DNA from 2 places in the Micromonospora sp. IBSANI012 genome. Region 2 is predicted to be linked to the other one. Evidence: riboswitches for the same ligand, from Rfam matches in the RefSeq annotation. Region 2 holds a riboswitch; the other holds the start of a gene.
What was found. A riboswitch is a leader RNA that binds a small molecule or an ion and turns the genes downstream of it on or off. The one in region 2 is predicted to bind thiamine pyrophosphate.
Positions count from the first base shown of each region.

Region 1: it holds a riboswitch for thiamine pyrophosphate, as region 2 does, so the genes downstream of both, ACTWM8_RS23715 (ECF transporter S component) here and thiE (thiamine phosphate synthase) in region 2, are expected to answer to the same signal.

Region 1 covers NZ_CP199933.1:5,147,636-5,158,335, reverse strand. Annotated here, with positions in the region: gene ACTWM8_RS23745 (pirin family protein) at 1-441, shown strand, start outside; gene gndA (NADP-dependent phosphogluconate dehydrogenase) at 492-1,934, opposite strand; gene ACTWM8_RS23735 (MTH1187 family thiamine-binding protein) at 2,076-2,372, opposite strand; gene ACTWM8_RS23730 (hypothetical protein) at 2,625-2,873, shown strand; gene ACTWM8_RS23725 (energy-coupling factor transporter transmembrane component T family protein) at 3,361-4,161, opposite strand; gene ACTWM8_RS23720 (ABC transporter ATP-binding protein) at 4,158-5,609, opposite strand; gene ACTWM8_RS23715 (ECF transporter S component) at 5,723-6,307, opposite strand; TPP riboswitch at 6,383-6,488, opposite strand; gene ACTWM8_RS23710 (alpha/beta fold hydrolase) at 6,573-7,403, shown strand; gene ACTWM8_RS23705 (SIS domain-containing protein) at 7,457-8,206, shown strand; gene ACTWM8_RS23700 (DUF6328 family protein) at 8,357-8,860, shown strand; gene ACTWM8_RS23695 (acyl-CoA dehydrogenase family protein) at 8,981-10,700, shown strand, end outside.
Region 2 covers NZ_CP199933.1:5,834,241-5,844,940, forward strand. Annotated here, with positions in the region: gene thiS (sulfur carrier protein ThiS) at 1-147, opposite strand, end outside; gene thiO (glycine oxidase ThiO) at 138-1,277, opposite strand; gene thiE (thiamine phosphate synthase) at 1,271-1,897, opposite strand; TPP riboswitch at 1,892-2,000, opposite strand; gene ACTWM8_RS26940 (aldo/keto reductase) at 2,241-3,203, opposite strand; gene ACTWM8_RS26945 (ATP-binding cassette domain-containing protein) at 3,267-4,946, opposite strand; gene ACTWM8_RS26950 (class I SAM-dependent methyltransferase) at 4,988-5,593, opposite strand; gene ACTWM8_RS26955 (hypothetical protein) at 5,721-6,818, shown strand; gene truA (tRNA pseudouridine(38-40) synthase TruA) at 6,993-7,823, opposite strand; gene rplQ (50S ribosomal protein L17) at 7,898-8,455, opposite strand; gene ACTWM8_RS26970 (DNA-directed RNA polymerase subunit alpha) at 8,490-9,512, opposite strand; gene rpsD (30S ribosomal protein S4) at 9,609-10,235, opposite strand; gene rpsK (30S ribosomal protein S11) at 10,250-10,657, opposite strand; gene rpsM (30S ribosomal protein S13) at 10,676-10,700, opposite strand, start outside.

The DNA.
Region 1 (10,700 bases), 690 kb from region 2:
TCGGAGAAGAACGACTCCTGGCGGCTGGACGGCCGGGAGCCGCACGGCGACCCGGTCCACTTCGTGCAGATGTGGGTGGTGCCCGACACCGACGGCGTCGACCCCGGCTACGAGCAGCTGGAGATCGGTGACGAACTGCTGCGCGGCGGCCTGGTGCCGGTCGCCTCCGGCATGGACCGGTACGACGGCGCCTCGGCGATCCGAATCCGCAACCGGTACGCCACCCTGCACGCCGCCCGGCTCGCCCCCGGCGACGAGGTGACCCTGCCCGACGCGCCCTACCTGCACCTCTACGTTCCCAGCGGCGCGGTGACGCTGGAGGGCGCCGGCCGGCTCGGCGCGGGCGACGCCGCCCGCATCACGATGACCGGCGGCCACCGGGTCAGCGCCACCGAGGCCGCCGAGATTCTGGTCTGGGAGATGCACGCCACCCTCGCCTGAGCCCCCCGCCCGCGCCGCCCGCGCCGCAAACCGAGTCGATCAGTCCCGCCTCAGCCGGCCACCTCGGAGCGGTCGCCGGCCCAGAGGGTGTGGAACGAGCCCTCCCGGTCGACCCGGTGGTAGGTGTGCGCGCCGAAGTTGTCCCGCAGGCCCTGGATCAGCGCCGCCGGCAGCCGCTCCGCGCGCAGCGCGTCGAAGTAGGCCAGTGACGAGGAGAACGCCGGGGTGGGCACGCCGGCCCGGGCCGCATCGGCGACCACCCGCCGCCAGCTCGGCACCCCGGCGCCGACCGCCTCGGCGAAGTACGGCGCCACCAGCAGCGTCGGCAGGTCCGGCTGGGCGTCGTACGCCTCCCGGATGCGGTCGAGGAAGCGGGCCCGGATGATGCAGCCGCCCCGCCAGATGGTGGCGGTGCCCCCGAGGTCGATGTCCCAGTCGTACTCGCGGCTGCCGGCGCGGATGTGGTCGAAGCCCTGCGCGTACGCGACGATCTTGCTGGCCAGCAGCGCGCGCCGGACGTCCTCGACGAAGGTCTCCCGCTCCTCGACCTGCCACTTCTCGCCGGCGTCGGCGAAGGCCCGGCGGGCGGCGGCACGCTGGTCGGCGTGGCCGGAGAGCGACCGGGCGAAGGTCGCCTCGGCGATGCCGGTGATCGGGATGCCCAGGTCGAGCGCGCTCTGCACGGTCCACCGGCCGGTGCCCTTCTGCTCGGCCTGGTCGAGCACCACGTCGACGAAGGCCCGACCGGTCGCCGCGTCGGTGTGTGCCAGCACGTCGGCGGTGATCTCGATGAGGAAGGACTCCAGCTCGCCGGTGTTCCACTCCCGGAAGATGTCGGCGATCTCCGCCGGGCTCGCCGACAACCCCGCCCGCAGCAGGTCGTACGCCTCGGCGATGAGCTGCATGTCGGCGTACTCGATGCCGTTGTGCACCATCTTGACGAAGTGGCCGGCGCCGTCCGGGCCGATGTGCCGGCAGCACGGGGTACCGTCCACCTGGGCGGCGATCTTCTCGAAGATCGGCCCGAGCTTCGAGTACGACTCGGCGGAGCCGCCGGGCATGATGCTCGGGCCGCGCAGCGCGCCCTCCTCCCCGCCGGAGACCCCGGTGCCGACGAAGTGCAGGCCGTGTCCGCGCAGCGTCTCCTCCCGGCGGCGGGTGTCCGCGAAGTGCGCGTTGCCGCAGTCGACGACGATGTCGCCCTCCTCGAGCAGCGGGACCAGCTCGTCGATCACCGCGTCGGTGGGGCCGCCGGCCTTCACCATGACGATCACCGCGCGGGGTCGCTCCAGAGTGGCGACGAAGTCCGCGAGGGACTCGGACGCGACGAAGGTGCCCTCGCCGCCGTGCTCGGCGACGAGGCTGCGGGTGCGCTCGGGGGAGCGGTTGTGCAGGGCCACCGTGAAGCCGTTGCGGGCCAGGTTCCGGGCCAGGTTGCGGCCCATCACCGCCAGCCCCGTGACCCCGATCTGCGCCGTCGCCTGCTGAGCCATCCGTCCGCCACCTCTCGTCGGCCTGCCGTCCTGCGACCGTATCGCGGCCACCCGCCGCCGGGGTCCGGACATCGACGCTCGGTGAGCGGCGCGGTGCGGGCCGTCGCGGACGCCGGGCTCGCCAGCGGCGGCGCCGGGCGGTCAGCCCTCGGCCAGGCGGGCCTCGACATGGGCCACCTTGCCGGTGAGCGCGTTGGTGACGCCGGGCCGCACGTCGGCCTTGAGCACCACGCTGACCCGGGGTGCCTGTTCGGCCACCACGTCGACCGCCCGCTTGACCACCGCCATCACCTCGTCCCACTCACCCTCGACGGTGGTGAACATGGCGTCGGTGTGGTTGGGCAGGCCGGAGGCGCGGACCACCCGGACCGCCTCGGCGACCAGGTCGCCGACGGACTCGCCGACGCCCAGCGGGGTAATCGAGAACGCGATCAGCATGCCGCCGATGGTGCCAGTAAATCGGCTGCGGCCGCCGCCATCGGCGGGTTAGCCTGTCGGCATGTGTATCTGACGCCTCACCTTCAGCCAGTCGGGCCCGCCGCCGTCGTCGGGGGTCCGGCCGCGCCGGGCGTCCGCATCCCCACCTTGTCTCGTACGGGTGGTGTCTCCATGGTCGGGTCGCCCGGGCCGTTCCCTGCCCGCCGACCGCCCGCCTCGCGGCGCGGTCCCCGCATCCGAAGGAGGCAGCGTATGCCCGCCAAGCGCAGTCCGAAGAAGTCCCGCCCGTCGGCGCCGTCCAAGGTGGCGGTGAGCCCGCCGGATCTCGACGCGCTCACCGTGGCGCCCGCCGCCCCGGTCACCCTGCCGGAGGAGACGGGCTCCGCGCCCGCCGCCGCCCGACCCGCCCCGGCGACCCCGCCGTGGACCGGCCCGTCGGTGCGCGGCGGCTCCACCGCCGCCCGTGGCCAGACCCGCCGGTACGCGTTCCGCCGCAGCTGATCGGCGCTGCTGGTACGGATGCCGGTCGGTCGCGTACCTGATCCGGCGGCCGGTGGCGCACGTGAGCGCCGGGAGCGCGCTCCCGGCGCGGCGATCCGTCCTCTGCTGCACCGGGACCGGGTCCGGAGCGGCCCGGTGGGCCGGTTCGGCGTGTCGCGGCGCGGAGGTATGACCGCGACGAGCGTGATACCTCTGAGGTATCAAGATGCCTCAGAGGTATCACGCTCACCGGACACCTTCCCGCCACCAGTGGCCGGCCGGGAGGGGTCGCCGGCGCCGCACGGCTGGACCCGACCACCGGGCCGCCGGTCTGGACCCGGCCACCGGGCCGCCGGTCTGGACCCGGCCACCGGGCCTCCGGTCCGGACCCGGCCACCGGGCCTCCGGTCCGGACCCGACCACCGGGCCTCCGGTCCGGACCCGACCACCGGGCCTCCGGTCCGGACCCGACCACCGGGCCGCCCGGTCCGGCCCCGGTCGCCTCGGGTCAGCCGATCAGCGGGCGGAAGGTGCCGAGCGCGACGCTGACCGCGATCGCCGCAGCGCCCAGCACGGCCGCTCCGGCGACGAGCAGCCCGTCGGCCACGCCGAACCGCTGCCGGCGGGCGAAGGTGCGCGGGGTGCCGGCGTCGAAGCCCCGGGCGTCCATCGCCACCGCCAGCCGGGTGCCCCGCCGGATCGCCCCGACCAGCAGGGCGAACGCGGTCGACACGAACAGCCGTAGCTTCGCCACCGGGTTGCGCCCGGCGTCCACGCCGCGCGCCCGGCGGGCCATCTCGATCATCTGCCACTCCTGGCCGAGCAGCGGGACCAGCCGGAACGCGGCCAGCGTCCCGATGGCGAAGCGGGCCGGCGCCTTCGCGTTCTGCACCAGCGCGTCGGCCAGGTCGGTCGGGTCGGTGGTGGCGAAGACGATCACGCCCGGCAGGGCCACCGCGAACATCCGCAGCGCCAGCCCGAGCGCGGTCAGCAGCACGCCCGAGGTGACCAGCAGCGGCCCGGCGTCCAGCAGCACCCGGCCGGACCGGTCGGCGGCGAAGAGCACCAGCGTGACCACGATGCCGGCCGCGCCGGCCAGCAGCGGCAGGGCCCGCCGGGCCAGCACCCGGTACCGGATCCCGAACAGCGGCAGCACGGCCAGCTCCACGGCGATCGCGATGGCCGGGGCGACCGGGTCCAGGGTGGCGACCAGGACGGCCGAGAAGACCAACGCGGCGGCCAGCTTCGCCACCGGGTTGCGCCGGGCCAGCGGCGCGCCGGGCGCCGCGACCGGTTCCAGGCTGATCACGGGCGCCGCCCGGAGTCGCCGCCGGCCGGGTCGGGCCGCCGGTGCAGGGTGACGGTGCGGTCGGCGAGCGCGGCGACGAAGTCCGCGTCGTGGGTGACGGTGACGACGCCGTGCCCGGCGTCGCGCAGCTCGGCGAAGAGGTCGAGCAGCTCCCGCCAGGTGCGCCGGTCCTGGCCGAAGGTCGGTTCGTCGCAGATCAGCAGGCGGGGCGCGGTGGCCAGCGCGGTCGCCACGCTCAGCCGCCGCGCCTCCCCGCCGGAGAGGGTGTACGGGTTCGCCCCGGCCAGCCGGGTCAGCCGCAGGCGGTCCAGCAGGGCGTCCACGGTGGCGCGTACCGCCGGCTCGGACTGGCCGGTCCGGCGGGGGCCGAGCGCCAGCTCGTCGAAGACCGTGGCGGTGACGAACTGGTGCTCCGGGTCCTGGAAGACCGAGCCGATCCGCCGGGCCAGCGCGGGCGCCCGCCAGCGGTGCGGGGGAGTACGGTCGTCCGCCCCGGCCAGCGCTGCCGTGGCGGTGACCCGGCCGACGCCGGGGCGGAGCAGCCCGCCGAGGAGCAGGGCCAGGGTGGACTTGCCGACGCCGTTGGGCCCGAGCACGGCGAGCGCCTCGCCGGCGCGTACCCGCAGGTCGGTGGGGGCCAGCCGGGGCGGCAGGCCGAGCCGCTCGGCGGTGAGCAACTCCTCGCCGGGCGGCGTGGTGGCGTGCCGGGGCGGGATGGTCCGGCCCGGCACCCAGACGCCCTCGGCGGCCAGTGCCTCGCCGTGCGCGGCGAAGACCGCCTCCGGCGGGCCGTCCGCGCGGACGCCGCCGCCCGGCTCCAGCACCACCACCCGGTCGACCAGCGGCAGGGCCTCGGCGACCCGGTGTTCGACCAGGATCAGGGTGGTGTCGGCGGACAGCGCGCCGGCGACCGCCCGGCGGACCAGGTCCGCGCCGGCCGGGTCGAGGTTGGCGGTCGGCTCGTCGAGCAGCAGCAGGCCGGGGCGCAGGGCGAGCGCGCCGGCCAGGGCCAGGCGCTGCTGCTCGCCGCCGGAGAGCGCCGCGGTGGGCCGGTCCCGGTGGTACGGGAAACCGACCCGGCGCAACGCCTCGTCCACCCGCGGCCAGATCTCCCCGGCCGGCACCCCCCGGTTCTCCAGCCCGAACGCGACGTCGTCGCCGCTGCGGGCCATCACGAGCTGGGTCTCCGGGTCCTGGAAGACGATGCCGACCCGTTCCCGGTCCTTGCGCGGGTCGAGCCCGTCGATCTCGACGGTGCCCTCCTGCTCGCCGGAGTCCTCGGGCAGCAGCCCGGCCAGCGCCGCCAGCAGGGTGCTCTTGCCCGCCCCGGACGGCCCGAGCAGCAGGACCCGTTCCCCGGCCTCGATCCGCAGGTCCACCCCGCGCACGGCCCACGCCTTCCGCCCGGCGTGCCGCCACCCGAACCCACGCATCTCCACCGCGCCCACCTGACCCCCTCCCTACCCAGGCCCGCCCGGCTCCCGGCCGGTGATCAAGAGGTTTGCGTCACGACGGTGGCTCCCGTTGACGCAAACCTCTTGATCAACGAAGCGGGGGGCGGTCAGATGGCGGCGCGCTCGCGGCCGGCGGGGAACCGGTCGAGGACGCCGGTGCGGGCGAGGGCCCGGGTGAGGGCCATGCCGCCGAGGCCGGCGACCACCAGGGAGCTGGCGGCGGTGATCAGGATGTAGGGGAGGCGGAAGCTGCCCCAGGCGGTGTCCGGGTACCAGACGAAGACGTCGTAGATCGCCGCCGCCAGGCCGGCCAGCGTGGCGGCCAGCAGGGCGATGGGCAGCCGGAAGACGCGGTACCCGAAGGCCGCGAAGGCGAGTTCCGCCGCGGCGGCCTCCAGCGGACCCTGGATGACCAACGTCCAGCCCCAGCTGCTGCCCAGCGCCACCGAGACCAGCGCGGCGACGGTGAGCGTGAAGAACGCGGCGCCCGGCTTGCGGATGATCAGACCGCCGAGGACGGCGGGGACCAGCCAGACGCCGTAGATGGCCGCCCGGCCGGGCAGCGGGATCGCGTCGGCGGGGCCGTTCCAGAGCAGGCCCCAGGCCCAGAAGATGATGCCGAAGGCCACCCCGAGCACCGCCGCGATGACGATGTCGATGGTGCGCCACCGGTTGCTGTCGGTGTTGGTCATGTGTGCTCCCAGTCCAAATGATCGAACCAGGAGAAGACGCACGCCGCGCCCGGTGTGGGACCGGACGGCGGCGCGGCTGGAGGTCGACCGAACTCCCTGCGCTGGCATTACCCAGATCAGGTTCGAGGGTCTGCGGGCGGTGCCCGCACTCTCAGCGCTGTGCGCTCCCCTGTCGGATGTGAAGTTGTCTCGTCGACGCTAACAGCTCCGACCCCGCCACGGTCGGCCCGGGTGGACGACCGCCGGGCTGGGTAGGCTGCCGATCATGCGGGTCGAGGCGCGAGGGCTGACGTTCGAGGTACGCACCGGCGGCCCGGAGGGCGGCGAACCCGTCCTCCTGCTGCACGGCTTCCCGCAGCACGGCGGCGAGTGGGACGACGTGGTGCCGGCGCTGCACGCCGCCGGCCTGCGCACGTACGCGCCGGACCAGCGGGGCTACTCGCCGGCCGCCCGCCCGACCGAGGTGGCCGCCTACCGGCTGCCGGAGCTGGTCGCGGACGCGGTGGCGCTGCTCGACGCGCTGGGTGTCCAGGCGGCCCACGTGGTGGGGCACGACTGGGGCGCCATCGTCGCCTGGGGCCTCGCCGCGGGTCATCCCGAGCGGGTCCGCACCCTGACCGCCGTCTCCGTGCCGCATCCGGCTGCGATGGCGCACGCGCTGGCGAACGACCCGCGGCAGAAGGCGCGCTCGTCGTACATGCTGCTGTTCCGCCAGCCGGGCAAGGCCGAGAAGGTGCTGCTGGCCATGCAGGCGACCGCCCTGCGCCGGCTGCTCTCCGGGGTGGGCGCCGCTCGGCAGGTGGCCCGGTACGCCGAGCCGATGCGGGAGCCGGGCGCGCTGACCGGGGCGCTGAACTGGTACCGGGCCATGTCCCGGGCCGACCTGGCGCGGACCGGGCCGGTCGCGGTGCCCACCACCTTCGTCTGGAGCGATGGGGACGTCGCGATCGGCCGGACCGCCGCCGAGGCCTGCGCCGCCCAGGTGACCGGGCCGTACCGGTTCGTCGCGCTCCCCGGCGTCACCCACTGGATTCCCGACGAGGCGCCGGCCCCGCTGGCCGAGGCGATCCTGGCCCGGGTACGCGGCCTGGACTGAGCCCGCCGCGGGCCGACCCGACGAACAGGACCGACGAGCGGACGGAGGAACGCATGACGGTGAGCGCCGAGGCATACCTGGCGGTGGTGACCGAGACGATCGGCCGGGTGGCCGCGAGCCAGCGGGAGGCGGTGGGTCGGGCGGCCGACCTGATCGCCGAGGCGCTGCGCGCCGACGGGGTGGTGCACGCCTTCGGCACCGGCCACTCCGAGGCGCTGGCGATGGAGATCGCCGGCCGGGCCGGCGGGCTGGTGCCGACCAACCGGATCGCGCTGCGCGACCTGGTGCTGCTGGGCGGCGAGCCGGCGAGCATCCTCGGGCCGCACCTGGAGCGCGATCCGGCCGTGGCGCACCGGCTCTACGAGCTGGCCCCGGTCCGCCCGTCGGACATCTTCGTGCTGGCCTCCAACTCCGGCGTCAACGGCGCGATGGTGGAGTTCGCGTCGCTGGTCGTCGAGCGCGGGCACCGGCTGGTGGCGATCACCTCGGCGCAGCACTCGGGCCGGATGGCCTCGCGGCACCCGTCCGGGCGCAAGCTCGCCGACTTCGCCGACGTGGTGCTGGACAACGGCGCCCCGTACGGTGACGCGACCCTGCCGCTGCCCGACGGCGGCGCGGTCGGCGCGGTCTCCTCGATCACCGCGGCCCTGCTGGCCCAGCAGATCGTGGCCGAGACGGTGACCCGGCTGATCGCGGCGGGGGAGCGGCCCCCGGTCTACCTGTCGGCGAACATCACCGGCGGCGACGAGCACAACGCCGCGCTGGAGGCCCGGTACGCCGGCCGTATCCGCCGAGGGGCGTGAGCGCGAGGAGTGAGCCGGGTTTGCGAGCCCCGCAGTCGCAAACGAGGGGAGGCATCGTGAGCCGGTTTCGCGCTGCTTTGGTAGGGGCATTGGCGTTGCTGCCGGCGGGGTGAGCCCTGTCGGCAGTACCGTCTCTTCCGGAGGTAGCGCGTGTCGAAGGAATCCGAGAAGCAGCGCTGGCAGCGCAACTTCGCCGACCTGCTCCAGGAGTTGCGCGTCGCGCAGACCGGCGTGCAGATCCTCTTCGCCTTTCTGCTGACCCTGCCGTTCAGCAACGGCTTCACCCGGACCAGCGGCTTCCAGAAGGACGTCTACATCGTCTCGCTGCTGTCGGCGGCGGCCGCCACCGCGATGATCATCTCGCCGGTCGCCTTCCATCGCGCGCTGTTCCGCCAAGGGCGCAAGCCGGAGCTGGTGCGCTTCGCCCACCGGATGGCCAGCGCCGGCCTCGCCTTCATGCTGATCTCGATGGTCAGCGCGGTGCTGCTGATCACTGACTTCGTGCTGCACCGCGGCGTGGCCCTGGTGCTGAGCGCGCTCACCGCGCTGTGGTTCCTGACCTTCTGGGTCTTCCTGCCGATCGCCCGGCGCAACTGGGGTGAGGACGTCGAAGACGACGACGATGACGAGCCGCAGGTGCTGACCGGCGACTGACCCGGTCACCGGGCCGGGAAATCGACGTGCGCGCAACGCTACCCCTGGGTAACACCCGGGGGTAGCGTTGCTTTTGTCGAGCACGTTGACGCATCCGGACCGAGGTTCGAGGGGGCAGCCGTGACCACGACGCACAACAGCCGACCCACCGAGGACGGCGCCGGGCCGCTGCCGGCCGAGGCGGGCCAGGTCTCCGAGAAGGAGGCCCGACAGGTCGCCGAGGCGGCCCGGGAAACCGCCTGGGACCGGCCCAGCTTCGGCAAGGAGCTCTTCCTCGGCCGGTTCCGGCTCGACCTGATCCACCCCTGGCCCCGGTCCGACCCGGACGACGACGCGCGGGCCGAGCGGTTCCTCACCGAGTTCGGGGCGTACCTGCGGTCCGAGGTGGACGGCGGGGCCATCGAGCGCGACGCGTCCATCCCGGACGAGGTGTTCCAGGGCCTGGCCCGACTCGGCGCGTTCGGCATGAAGATCGACCGGAAGTACGGTGGTCTCGGCCTGAGCAACCTGCACTACTGCCGGGCGCTGATGCTGGCCGGCTCGGTCAGCCCGGCGATCGGCGCGCTGCTCTCCGCCCACCAGTCGATCGGCGTGCCGCAGCCGCTGAAGATGTTCGGCACCGACGAGCAGAAGCAGCGCTTCCTGCCCCGGCTGGCCGCCGGGGAGGTCTCCGCGTTCCTGCTCACCGAGCCGGACGTCGGCTCCGACCCGGCCCGCCTGGCCACCATCGCCGAGCCGACCGCCGACGGCACGGGCTACCGGCTCAACGGGGTGAAGCTCTGGGCCACCAACGGCACCGTGGCCACCCTGCTGGTGGTGATGGCCCGGGTGCCGGCCGGCGAGGGGCGGCGCGGCGGCATCACCGCGTTCGTGGTCGACGGCGACAGCGACGGCATCACGGTCGAGCGGCGCAACGCCTTCCTCGGCCTGCGCGGCCTGGAGAACAGCCTCACCCGGTTCCACGACGTCTTCGTGCCCCGGGAGAACGTCATCGGCGGCGAGGGCAAGGGGCTGAAGATCGCCCTGACCACGCTGAACACCGGTCGGCTGTCGCTGCCGGCGATGTGCGTCGGCGCGGGCAAGTGGTCGCTGAACGTGGCCCGGGAGTGGGCCGCCGACCGGGTGCAGTGGGGCCGGCCGGTCGGCGAGCACGAGGCGGTCGCCCAGAAGCTCGCCTTCACCGCCGCCACCACGTACGGCATGGAGACCATGCTCGACCTCTGCTGCCTGCTCGCCGACGACGACCGCAACGACATCCGGATCGAGGCGGCCCTGGTCAAGCTCTACGCCAGCGAGATGGCCTGGAAGATCGCCGACGAGCTGATCCAGATCCGGGGCGGGCGCGGCTACGAGACGGCCGACTCGCTCGCCGCCCGGGGCGAACGCCCGGCCGCGGTCGAGCAGATGCTGCGGGACCTGCGGATCAACCGGATCTTCGAGGGCTCCACCGAGATCATGCACCTGCTCATCGCCCGGGAGGCGGTCGACGCGCACCTCTCGGTCGCCGGCGACATCATCGACCCGGACGCCGGCCTCGGCCGCAAGGCCAGGGCGGGGGCGCGGGCCGGGGCCTTCTACGCCAGGTGGCTGCCCACCCTCGCCGTCGGCAGGGGACAGACTCCCAACGCGTACGGCGAGTTCGGCCCGCTCGCCGCCCACCTGCGGCAGGTGGAGCGGCACTCCCGCAAGCTTGCCCGCTCGACCTTCTACGCGATGTCCCGCTGGCAGGGAAAGATGGAACGCAAGCAGGCGTTCCTCGGCCGGGTGGTGGACATCGGCGCGGAGCTGTTCGCGATGTCCGCGGTCTGCGTGCGGGCGTACGCGGAGCGGGACACCCGCC
Region 2 (10,700 bases):
AGTCGCCGGCCAGCCGGTGCGGGGCACCACCTCGCCGTTCACCGCCACCGCGAGGCCGCGCCGCTGCTCGGTGACCGCGCGGACCAGGTCCGCCACGGTCGACCCGCCGGGCAGGTCCCGGCCGGCACCGTTGACGATCAGTTGCACGTCTCCTCCTCGGAGGTGGGTGCGATCCGGTCCCGGCCGGCGGCTCGGGCGGCGGCGCCGGCGGTGAACCGGTCCGGCGCGAAGGGGGCGAGCAGCGGGTCCGCCGCGCCGGTGACCACCAGCTCGGTGATCAGGTCGGCGGTGACCGGGGTGAGCAGGATGCCGTGCCGGTGGTGGCCGGTGGCGACCAGCACACCGGGCCGGCCGGGCAGCGGCCCGAGGATCGGCGCGTTGTCCGGCGTACCGGGGCGTAGCCCGGCGGCGGCCTCCACCAGGTCGTACTCGGCGAGGTCGGGCACCAGGTCGACGGCGGCGCGGAGCAGCCGCAGCACCGCCCCGGCGGTCACCTCGGTGTCGGCGCGCTCCTCGACGGTCGCCCCGAGGACCACCTCACCGTCGGCGCGCGGCACCAGGTACACCGACTCGCCGTCGGCGTACCCCCGGATCACGTGCCGGAAGTCCGGCGTGCCGCGACCGGGCGCGCGCAGCCGGAGCACCTGCCCCTTCACCGGCCGGACCGGCAGGCTGGTGAGCGCGGCGGCGCCGCAGCCGGCGGCGACCACGGTGACCCGGGCGTCCACGTCGGTGAGGCTCGCGACCGCGCCGGGCACCAGCCTGGCCCCGGCCCGCTCGGCCGCCGCCCGCAGCGCGGCCACCAGCCGCCGCGGGTCGACCTGGTGGTCGCCGGGCGCGACCGCGCCGCCGCGCACCCGCGGCGCCAGCGCCGGCTCGCGGTCCCGCAGCTCGGAGGGGCGCAGCGGCGTGATCGGCAGCCCCAACCCCTGCTGGTACGACCAGAGTCGCCGCGCCTCGGCCAGGTCGTCACCGGTGAGCCCGACGACGAGGGTGCCCTCGGTGCGGTGGCCGAAGTCGGTGCCGGCGGCCTCGGCCAGCTCGGCGGCGAAGCCGGGCCAGCGGGCGGCCGACTCGGTGAGCAGCCCGGTCAGCTCGTGCTCCCCGAAGTACGCCTCGGCGACCGGCGAGAGCATCCCGGCGGCCACGTGGGACGCGCCGGAGCCGGGAGCGGGATCGTGCACGACGACGCGCAGCCCGCGCGCGGCGCAGCGCCAGGCGATCGCCAGCCCGACCGGTCCCGCCCCCACCACGGCGACGTCCGGTCGGGTCAGCACGTCAGCGCCCCGAGCAGTTCAGCGGTAGCTCGGGCCGGATCCGTTGATCCGGACAGCGCCCCCACCACCGCCACCCCGTACGCCCCGGCGGCCCGCAGCGCCGGCACCGACGCGGCGGTCACCCCGCCGATGGCGATCACCGGCACGGCGACGGCCTCGGCGACGGCGCGTACCCCGTCCGGGCCGATCGGGGCCGGCAGGCCGGCCTTCGTGGTGGTGGCGTGGCAGGGGCCCACGCCCAGGTAGCTGGCCCCGGCGGCGACCGCCTCGGTGGCGGTGCCCGGTTCCCGGGCGGTGGCGCCCAGCACGGCGGTGCCGCCGAGCACCCGGCGGGCCGCCCCGACCGGCAGGTCGTCCGCGCCCACGTGGCCCCCGGCGGCGCCGACCGCGAGCGCCACGTGCAGCCGGTCGTTGACCAGGCACGGCACCCCGTACGGCGCGCAGAGCGCGAGCACCCGGCGGGCCAGGTCGTACGCCTGCCGGTCGGTGGCGTCGTCGTCCACCCGGACCTGTACGACCAGCTCGGCGCGGGCCACCGGCAGGGCGGCGCGCAGCACGGCGAGCGGATCGCGCCCCGGCCGGGTGTCGGTGATCAGATGCAGTCGTCCCAGGGACGGCACGGCAACGCTCCTCCCTGCGCCGGCATTACCCGGATCAGGTTCTACGGTCGGGGGCTTCAGCCCCCCTCTCAGCCCGGTGCACCGGGCTCCCGTGGGTCACTTGCGGCATACCGTACGACGGATGCGCCGATCCGCCAAGGGCGGGGGTGCGCTTTTCCCACGGACCGTCTCAACTCGACGGAGTGGGCAGCGCGTGACGCAGCGCTCACGCCATGCTGTCCGGTTGGCCCTGAGTGGACGGCCGGCCACGAAAGGGCGGGGCACCTCCGCGGCGTCGCAACGACTCCGAGGTGCCCCGCTCACGGGTGGTGCGACCGCCGGCCCCAGGCCGACCGGCCGACGGTCAGAGGATGGCGTCGAGGGCGTCCAGGTCCTCGTCGCTGGGCTGCCAGGTGCCGGCCTCGGCGTTCGCCCGCACCTGCTCCGGCGTGGTGGCGCCGGCGATCACCGAGGTCACCGCCGGACGGGCGGCCAGCCCGCCGATCGCCACCTGGAGCATCGACAGGCCGCGCTCGCCGGCGTACGCCTCGATGGCCTCGATGGTGTCCCAGTCCGCGGCGGCGAGGCGCTGCGCGTACCGGCCACCGCCGGAGAGCCGGCTGCCGGCGGGCGGCGCCTCGTTGCGCTTGTACTTGCCGGTGAGCAGGCCGTTGGCGAGCGGGAAGAACGGCAGCATGCCCAGGCCGAACCGCTCGCAGGCGGGCACGACCTCGGTCTCGACGGAGCGTTCCAGCAGCGAGTAGTGGTTCTGCGCGCTGATGAACCGGGCCCGCCCGTTGGACGAGGCGACCCAGTCGGCGTCGGCGATCTGCCAGCCGGCGAAGTTGGAGTTGCCGAGGTAACGCACCTTGCCGGCGCGGACGAGGTCGTCCAGGGCGGCGAGCGTCTCGTCGATCGGGGTGCCCGGGTCGGGCTCGTGCATCTGGTACAGGTCGATGTGGTCGGTGCCGAGCCGGCGCAGCGACGCCTCCACCGCCCGGGCGATGTAGCGGCGCGCGCCCCGGGCGCCGTGGTCGGGGCCGTTCATGCCCTGCATGTCCATGCCGAACTTGGTGGCCACCACCACGTCGTCCCGGCGCCCCTTGAGCGCCTGCCCGAGCAGTTCCTCGGAGCCGCCCTGCGGTTCGCCGTAGATGTCGGCGGTGTCGAAGAAGTTGATCCCGGCGTCGAGGGCGGCGTCGACCACCGCCCGGGTGCCGTCGAGGTCGAGCTTGCGGCCGAAGTTGTTGCAGCCGATGCCGACCACGGACACCACGAGCCCGGAGTCGCCCAACCGGCGGTAGGTCATCTCAGTCACGTGATCCACCCTATGCCCGCCCCGAGCCGCGAGCCCCGCGACCGCCCGCCCGGGGCGGGGACCATGGAGCCGTCAGCGCACGTCCCAGACCGGCTCCGGTGTCTCCACCACCTCGCCGTCGCCGCCGAACAGCACGAACCGGTCGAAGGACCGGGTGAACCAGCGGTCGTGGGTGACCGCGACCACCGTCCCGGAGAACGCGGCCAGCCCGGCCTCCAGTGCCTCGGCGGAGGCGAGGTCGAGGTTGTCCGTCGGCTCGTCGAGCAGCAGCAGGGTCGCCCCGGACAGTTCCAGCAGCAGCACCAGGAAACGCGCCTGCTGCCCGCCGGAGAGGGTGCCGAAGCGCTGGTCGCCCTGCGCGGCCAGCTCGTACCGGCTGAGCGCCGCCATCGCGGCGTGCCGGTCCATCCCGGCCCGGTGATCGTCGCCCCGCCAGAGGATCTCGACCAGGGTCTTCGCCACCAGCTCGGGCCGGTCGTGGGTCTGGGAGAAGTGGCCGGGCCGGACCCGCGCGCCGAGCCGGACCATGCCGTCGTGGGCGACCGGGGCCAACGCGGCCGCGCCGTCGACCGGGCCGTTGGCCGGGTCCGGGTCGGTGCCGCCCCGGGCGAGCAGCCGCAGGAAGTGCGACTTCCCGGTGCCGTTGGCACCGAGCACGGCGACCCGGTCGCCGTACCAGAGTTCCAGGTCGAAGGGGTAGGTCAGGCCGTCGAGCTCCAACTGGTCGCAGATGACCGCGCGCTTGCCGGTCCGCCCGCCGGCCAGGCGCATCCGGATGTCCTGGTCCTTCGGGGGTACGGGCGGCGGCCCGGCCTCCTCGAACTTGCGCAGCCGGGTCTGCGCCGCCTGGTAGCGCGACGCCATCCCGTCGTTGTACGCGGCCTTCTGCTTGTACATCAGCATCAGCTCGCGCAGCTTCTGATGTTCCTCGTCCCAGCGTTTGCGCAGCTCGTCGAGGCGGGCGTGCCGGGCCACCCGGGCGTCGTACCAGCTGGCGAAGCCCGCCGGGTGCACCCAGGCGCTGCCGCCCTCGACGGCGACCACCCGGTCGGCGAACTGCGCCAGCAGTTCCCGGTCGTGCGAGACGTAGAGCACGGACTTGCCGGACTCGCGCAGCCGCGCCTCCAGCCAGCGCTTGCCGGGCACGTCGAGGAAGTTGTCCGGCTCGTCGAGGAGCAGTACCTCGTCGGTGCCGCGCAGCAGCAGTTCCAGGGCGAAGCGCTTCTGCTGGCCGCCGGAGAGGGTCCGCACCGGGCGGTCCCGGGCGGCGTCCCAGGGCAGGTCCAACACGATGGTGGCGACCGTGTCGAAGAGCACCTCGGCGTCGTACCCGCCGGTCTCGCCCCAGGCGGCCAGCGCGTCCGCGTACGCCAGCTGGGCCTTGCCGGCGGCGGTGCTGTACTTGCCGCGCACCTCGGCCGACCGCATGGCCGCCTCGGTCTCGGCCAGCCGGTGGCCGGCGTCGCGCAGCGCCGGTGGGGCGAGCGAGAGCGCCAGGTCGGCGAGCGTGGTGTCGTCCCCGATCATGCCGATGAACTGCCGCATGACGCCGAGGCCACCGGCCCGGGCGACGGCGCCGGTCTTCACCGGCAGGTCGCCGGCGACCATCCGCAACAGTGTCGTCTTGCCGGCGCCGTTCGGGCCGACCAGGGCGACCTTGGCACCCTCACCGACCCGGAACGACACGTCGGCGAAGAGCTCCCGGCCGTCGGGGAGGATGTGCCCGACCCCTGCCACGTCCACGTATCCCACGCCGGCATCCTGCCGGAGCGGGCGGCGCGGGCGACACCCGATTACCGGGTGACCCGCAGCACCCGGTAGCCCTTCTGGCTGGCGTGCCGCTCGACCTGCCAGCCGCCGTCGACCAGCCAGCGGTGCAGCGAGTCGCCGCCGAGGTGGCGGGCGACCACCAGCCAGGCGACGCCGTCCGGGGCGAGCCGGGGCAGCCAGCGGCGCAGCAGCTCGTGCAGTTCGGCCTTGCCGATGTGGATCGGCGGGTTGGACCAGATCTGGGCGAAGGTGACGTCGGCCGGGACCTCGTCCGGGGCGACCGCCCGGAGCCGGTCGGCGGCACCGACCCGGCGGGCGTTCTCGCTGGTGAGGGCGCGGGCCCGCTCGTTGACGTCGACCGCCCAGACGGTGGCGGCCGGTGCGCTGGTGGCCAGCACGCAGCTGATCGGCCCGAAGCCCGAGCCGATATCGAGCAGGTCACCCCCGACGGTGACGGTCGGCAGCTCGGCCTTGCGCAGCAGGACGGCGGTGCCGGGGTCGAGCCGGTCGGCGGAGAAGACCCCGCTGGCGGAGGCCAGGGTGTAGTCGCGCCCGGCGACGGAGAACTCGACCTCCCGCGGGCGCGCCGCAGCGGTGGGTTTGGTGGAGAAGTAGTGGTCGCCGGTCACGTCCGGCATTCTCCCACCGGCCCCGAGGGCGGTCGCGGTCGCCTCGGCAGGGAGGACTCCGACGCGCCCGCGCCGGAATTTCCCATTATTACCCCCTAAAGGGGCAATGGCTCCTACTCTGGGCGACATGGTGTATCGGTACGAGTCCGATGAGGACGCCTTCGTGGAGCACCCGCGGTCCGAGTCGGACCTGCCGGGGTTCCCGCCCGGCCCGCCCGCGCCGGCCGGGCCGTCTCCGTCCCGCTTCCCCACCCCGTCGCTGCCGCGGACCACCCGGCCGGCCCGTCAGGCCGCCGAACCGGTTCCGGTCCGCTCGTCCGTCCAGATCCCGCCGCCACCCACCCTCCCCCGCGAGTACGCCCCGACCGAGCCGACCGAGCCGCCGGAGGCGCCGCCCGCGTCCGGCCGGTCCGGCTCCGGGCGCGGCGGTGGTCGGCTGTGGCAGGTGTTCGTCGGCGGTGCGGCGGTGCTGGTCCTGCTCGCGCTCTGCGGCCTCGGCGCGGCAGCCCTGCTCGTCGACCGCACGCCGAGCGACGACCCGACCGCGGGGGCACCGCAGCCCACCACGGCCGCCCCGGTCGACGGGTCGACCGCCGACGACCTCGACTCCCGCGACACCGACCAGCAGCCGCTGACCGCCCGCGAGGTCTTCGGCGGCAAGAAGCTGGTGGTCGCCGACGGACGACCCGCCTACGACGTGCTGAAGACGCAGTCCGGCGGCAGTTGCGCGGTCGCCGCCACCGGCGAGATCGCCGACCTGCTGGTCCGGCTCGGGTGCAGCCAGGTGGTCTGGGGCACGCTGCGCTCCCCCGACGGTCAGCACCTGGCCACCGCCGGCCTGTTCAACCTGACCGACAAGGCCAGCGCGCAACGCGTCCGGGACCGGATCCGGCAGCTGCTCGACGAGCGGCAGGGCCGCTTCCGCGGCCTGGCCGCCGGTGACGGCACCGAGGCGCTCACCACCGCCGCCGCCCGGGTCGGCTGGCAGGTACGCGGCCACTACATCGCCTACTGCCTGGTCGTCCGCGCCGACGGCGGCGCCGTGCCGGCCGGCGACACCGCGGTCCGCGACATCATCTACGACCTGATCGAGCTGCACCTCGACAAGGGCGTGCTCGAACGCCGGGCCGCCGGCGGCAGCGCCGTCCAGCCCACCGCGAAGGCGACCGAGGGCGCCGGCACCCAGGGCGGGAACGCCACTCCCGACGAGCTGCCCGGCAACTGAGCCGCCGGTCGACGGCGAGCGACGCGAGGCCCGGTCCGAGTCCTGCGGACCGGGCCTCGCCACGTGTTCAGGCCCGCCTGAGCACGGCCCGGTCACGCGCCACGCCGCCTGCCCGGGCGCGCCGGCACTGGTGAGTGCCCTTGGCTGCACCCGGTCTCGCGAACCCTCGTGGGCTCAGGCCTCGGTGGGGACGCGGAGGCGGCGGGTGAGGTCGGCGCGGCGGGCGTACTCGGCCGGGTCGTCCGGGTAGCCGACCGCGACCAGGGTCAACCCGTGCGCCGCCGCGACGGTCACCTCGCTGGAGCGTTCCCGCCGGCTCAGCAGGCTCGCCGGCCACTCGACCGGCCGTCGGCCGTCCCCGGCGACCAGCATCGCCCCGACCAGGCTGCGCACCATCGCCTGGCAGAACGCGTCGGCCTGCACGGTGGCCACGAGGATGCCGTCCGGGTCGCGCCGCCAGTCCAGCCGGGTCACCTCGCGCAGCGTGGTGGCGTTCTCCTTGCGCCGGCAGTACGCGGCGAAGTCGTGCTCCCCCACCAGCCCGGCCGCGGCGGCGTTCAGCGCCGCCAGGTCCAGCGGCTTCGGCCAGGCGAGGGTGTCCTGCCGGCGCAGCGGCTCGGCGCCCCACGGGGCGTCGGTCACCCGGTACTCGTAGCGGCGGAAGGTCGCCGAGAAACGGGCGTCGAAGTCGGCGGGCACCTCGCTCATGGCGCGGACCCGCACGTCGGTCGGGAGCAGCCGGGCCAACCGGCGCAGCAGCCGCCCGTCGTGCTCCCGCCACACGGCGGTGGGCAGGTCGAGGTGGCAGACCTGACCGGTGGCGTGCACCCCGGCGTCGGTGCGGCCGGCGACGGTCAGCCCGGTCGCCGTGCCCGCGCCGAGGACCAGGTCCAGCGTCTGGGTCAGCACCCCGGCGACCGTCCGCCGGGTCGGCTGGGCGGCCCAGCCGGAGAAGTCCGTGCCGTCGTACGAGACGTCCAGCCGCAGCCGGGTCCGCTCGTCCACCTCGTACCTCCCGTTCACGCCGTCGGGCCCGGCACCCCAGGAAGGGATGCCGGGCCCGACGATGGTGCCTTTGCTCAGGCCTTGTTCTCGGTGGCCTCGTCGCTGTCCTCGCGGGCGGCGTCGGTGTCACCGGACGCCGACACCGGCGCCTCGGAGTCCTGGTCGACCGGGGTCGACTGGGGGGTCTCCTCGGCCGGGGCCAGGGCCTCGACCTTGTCCTGCTGGGCGGTCTTGCGGGCGGCGGTCTTCTTGTTCGCCTTGGGCTCGGCGACCTGAAGCTCCTCGACCAGCTCGATGATCGCCATCGGAGCGGCGTCACCCTTGCGCGGACCGGTCTTCACGATCCGGGTGTAGCCACCGTTGCGGTTGGCGTACCGGGGCGCGATCTGGTCGAACAGGGCGTAGACCACGTCCTTGTCCTTGACGACGCCCAGCACCCGCCGGCGCGCGGCGAGGTCGCCCCGCTTGGCCTTGGTGATGAGCTGCTCGGCCAGCGGACGCAGCCGCCGGGCCTTCGTCTCGGTGGTCTGGATCTTGCCGTGCTGGAACAGCGCGGTGGCCAGGTTGGCCAGCATCAGCCGCTCGTGCGCGGGGCTGCCGCCGAGGCGGGGGCCCTTGGTGGGCGTGGGCATGCTTGGTGCTCCTCAGGTGTGGCGGCAGCGCGGACTAGAGCTGCTCGGTCTCGCGGTAGTCGTCGGTGTCGTAGTCGGCCTCGCCGAAGGCGTCCACGACGTGCGCCGGGTCGAAGTTCGGGGCCGAGTCCTTCAGCCCGAGACCCATCCCGGCGAGCTTCATCTTGACCTCGTCGATCGACTTCTGACCGAAATTCCGGATGTCGAGGAGGTCGGCCTCGGTACGCCCGATGAGCTCACCAACGGAGTTGATGCCCTCGCGCTTGAGGCAGTTGTAGGAGCGGACGGTGAGGTCCAGCTCCTCGATCGGCAGGGCCAGGTCCGCCGCGAGCTGGGCGTCCTGCGGGGACGGCCCGATGTCGATGCCCTCGGCGGTCTCGTCCAGCTCCCGGGCCAGGCCGAAGAGCTCCACCAGCGTCGAGCCGGCGGAGGCCAGCGCGGTACGCGGGCCCATCGACGGCTTGGTCTCGACGTCGATGATCAGCCGGTCGAAGTCGGTCCGCTGCTCGACGCGGGTCGCCTCGACGCGGTACGTCACCTTGAGCACCGGCGAGTAGATCGAGTCGACCGGGATCCGGCCGATCTCGGCGCCGGCCTGCTTGTTCTGCGCCGCCGTGACGTAGCCACGACCCCGCTCGACGGTCAGCTCCATGTCGAGCCGGCCCTTGCCGTTGAGGGTGGCGAGCTTCAGGTCCGGGTTGTGCACCGAGACGCCGGCCGGGGGCTGGATGTCGCCCGCCGTCACGTCGCCCGGGCCCTGCTTGCGCAGGTACATGCTGACCGGCTCGTCGTGCTCGGAGCTGACGCACAGCTCCTTGATGTTCATGACGAGCTCGACCACGTCCTCCTTGACACCGGGGATCGTGGTGAACTCGTGCAGCACACCGTCGATCTTGATCGAGGTGACCGCCGCACCCGGGATGGACGACAGCAGCGTACGCCGCAGCGAGTTACCCAGGGTGTAGCCGAAACCGGGCTCCAGCGGCTCGATGGTGAACCGGGACCGGGTCTCGTTGATCGACTCCTCGGAGAGGGAGGGTCGCTGGCTGATGAGCATTTCTTCTCTTCTCTCTCGGGACGCCCGCTATATGACGCCCACGACACAAACTGTTCCGGTGGCCCGCCCCGGAGGGCGGGCCACCGCAACGAGCCCTTACTTGGAGTAGAGCTCGACGATCAGCTGCTCCTGGACCTGGGTGTCGATCACCTGGCGGGCCGGGAGCGAGTGCACGAGGATCTTCATCTGGCTCGGGATGGCCTCCAGCCACGCCGGAACCGACCGCGAACCGGCCTGAGCCTGCGCCACCAGGAACGGGGTGAGCTCCTTGCTCTTGCCCCGGACCTCGATGATGTCGTGCTCCTTGACGCGGTACGACGGGATGTCGACCTTCTTGCCGTTCACGGTGAAGTGGCCGTGCTTGACCAGCTGGCGGGCCTGGTCACGCGAGCTGGCGTAGCCGGCCCGGTAGACCACGTTGTCCAGCCGCGACTCGAGGATCTGCAGGAGAACCTCACCGGTCTTGGCCTTCTTGCTCACGGCCTCTTCGTAGTAGCCGCGGAACTGCTTCTCCAGCACGCCGTAGACACGACGGGCCTTCTGCTTCTCACGGAGCTGGAGCAGGTACTCCGTCTCCTTCGTGCGGCCGCGGCCGTGCTGCCCGGGCGGGAACGGCCGGGACTCGAACGGGCACTTCGGACCATCGCACTTGCTGCCCTTGAGGAACAGCTTCATCTTCTCCCGCCGGCAACGGCGGCAGTCAGCACCGGTGTAACGAGCCATCTCTCTCTAACCTCTCAGACCCGGCGACGCTTCGGCGGACGGCATCCGTTGTGCGGCTGCGGGGTGACGTCGGAGATCTGCCCGACCTCGAGGCCCACGGCCTGCAGCGAACGGATGGCGGTCTCCCGGCCGGAGCCGGGGCCCTTGACGAACACGTCGACCTTGCGCATGCCGTGCTCCATCGCCCGACGCGCGGCGGCCTCGGCGGCGAGCTGCGCGGCGAACGGGGTCGACTTGCGGGAGCCCTTGAAGCCCACCTGGCCGGAAGAGGCCCAGGAGATGACCGCACCGGTCGGGTCGGTGATCGACACGATGGTGTTGTTGAAGGTGCTCTTGATGTGCGCCTGCCCGTGGGCGACGTTCTTGCGTTCCTTGCGCCGGACCTTCTTGACGGCGGCTCCGGCACGAGCCTTCGGTGGCATAAGTCTGTGCGCTCCTAGTTACTTCTTGCCGGGCTTCTTCTTG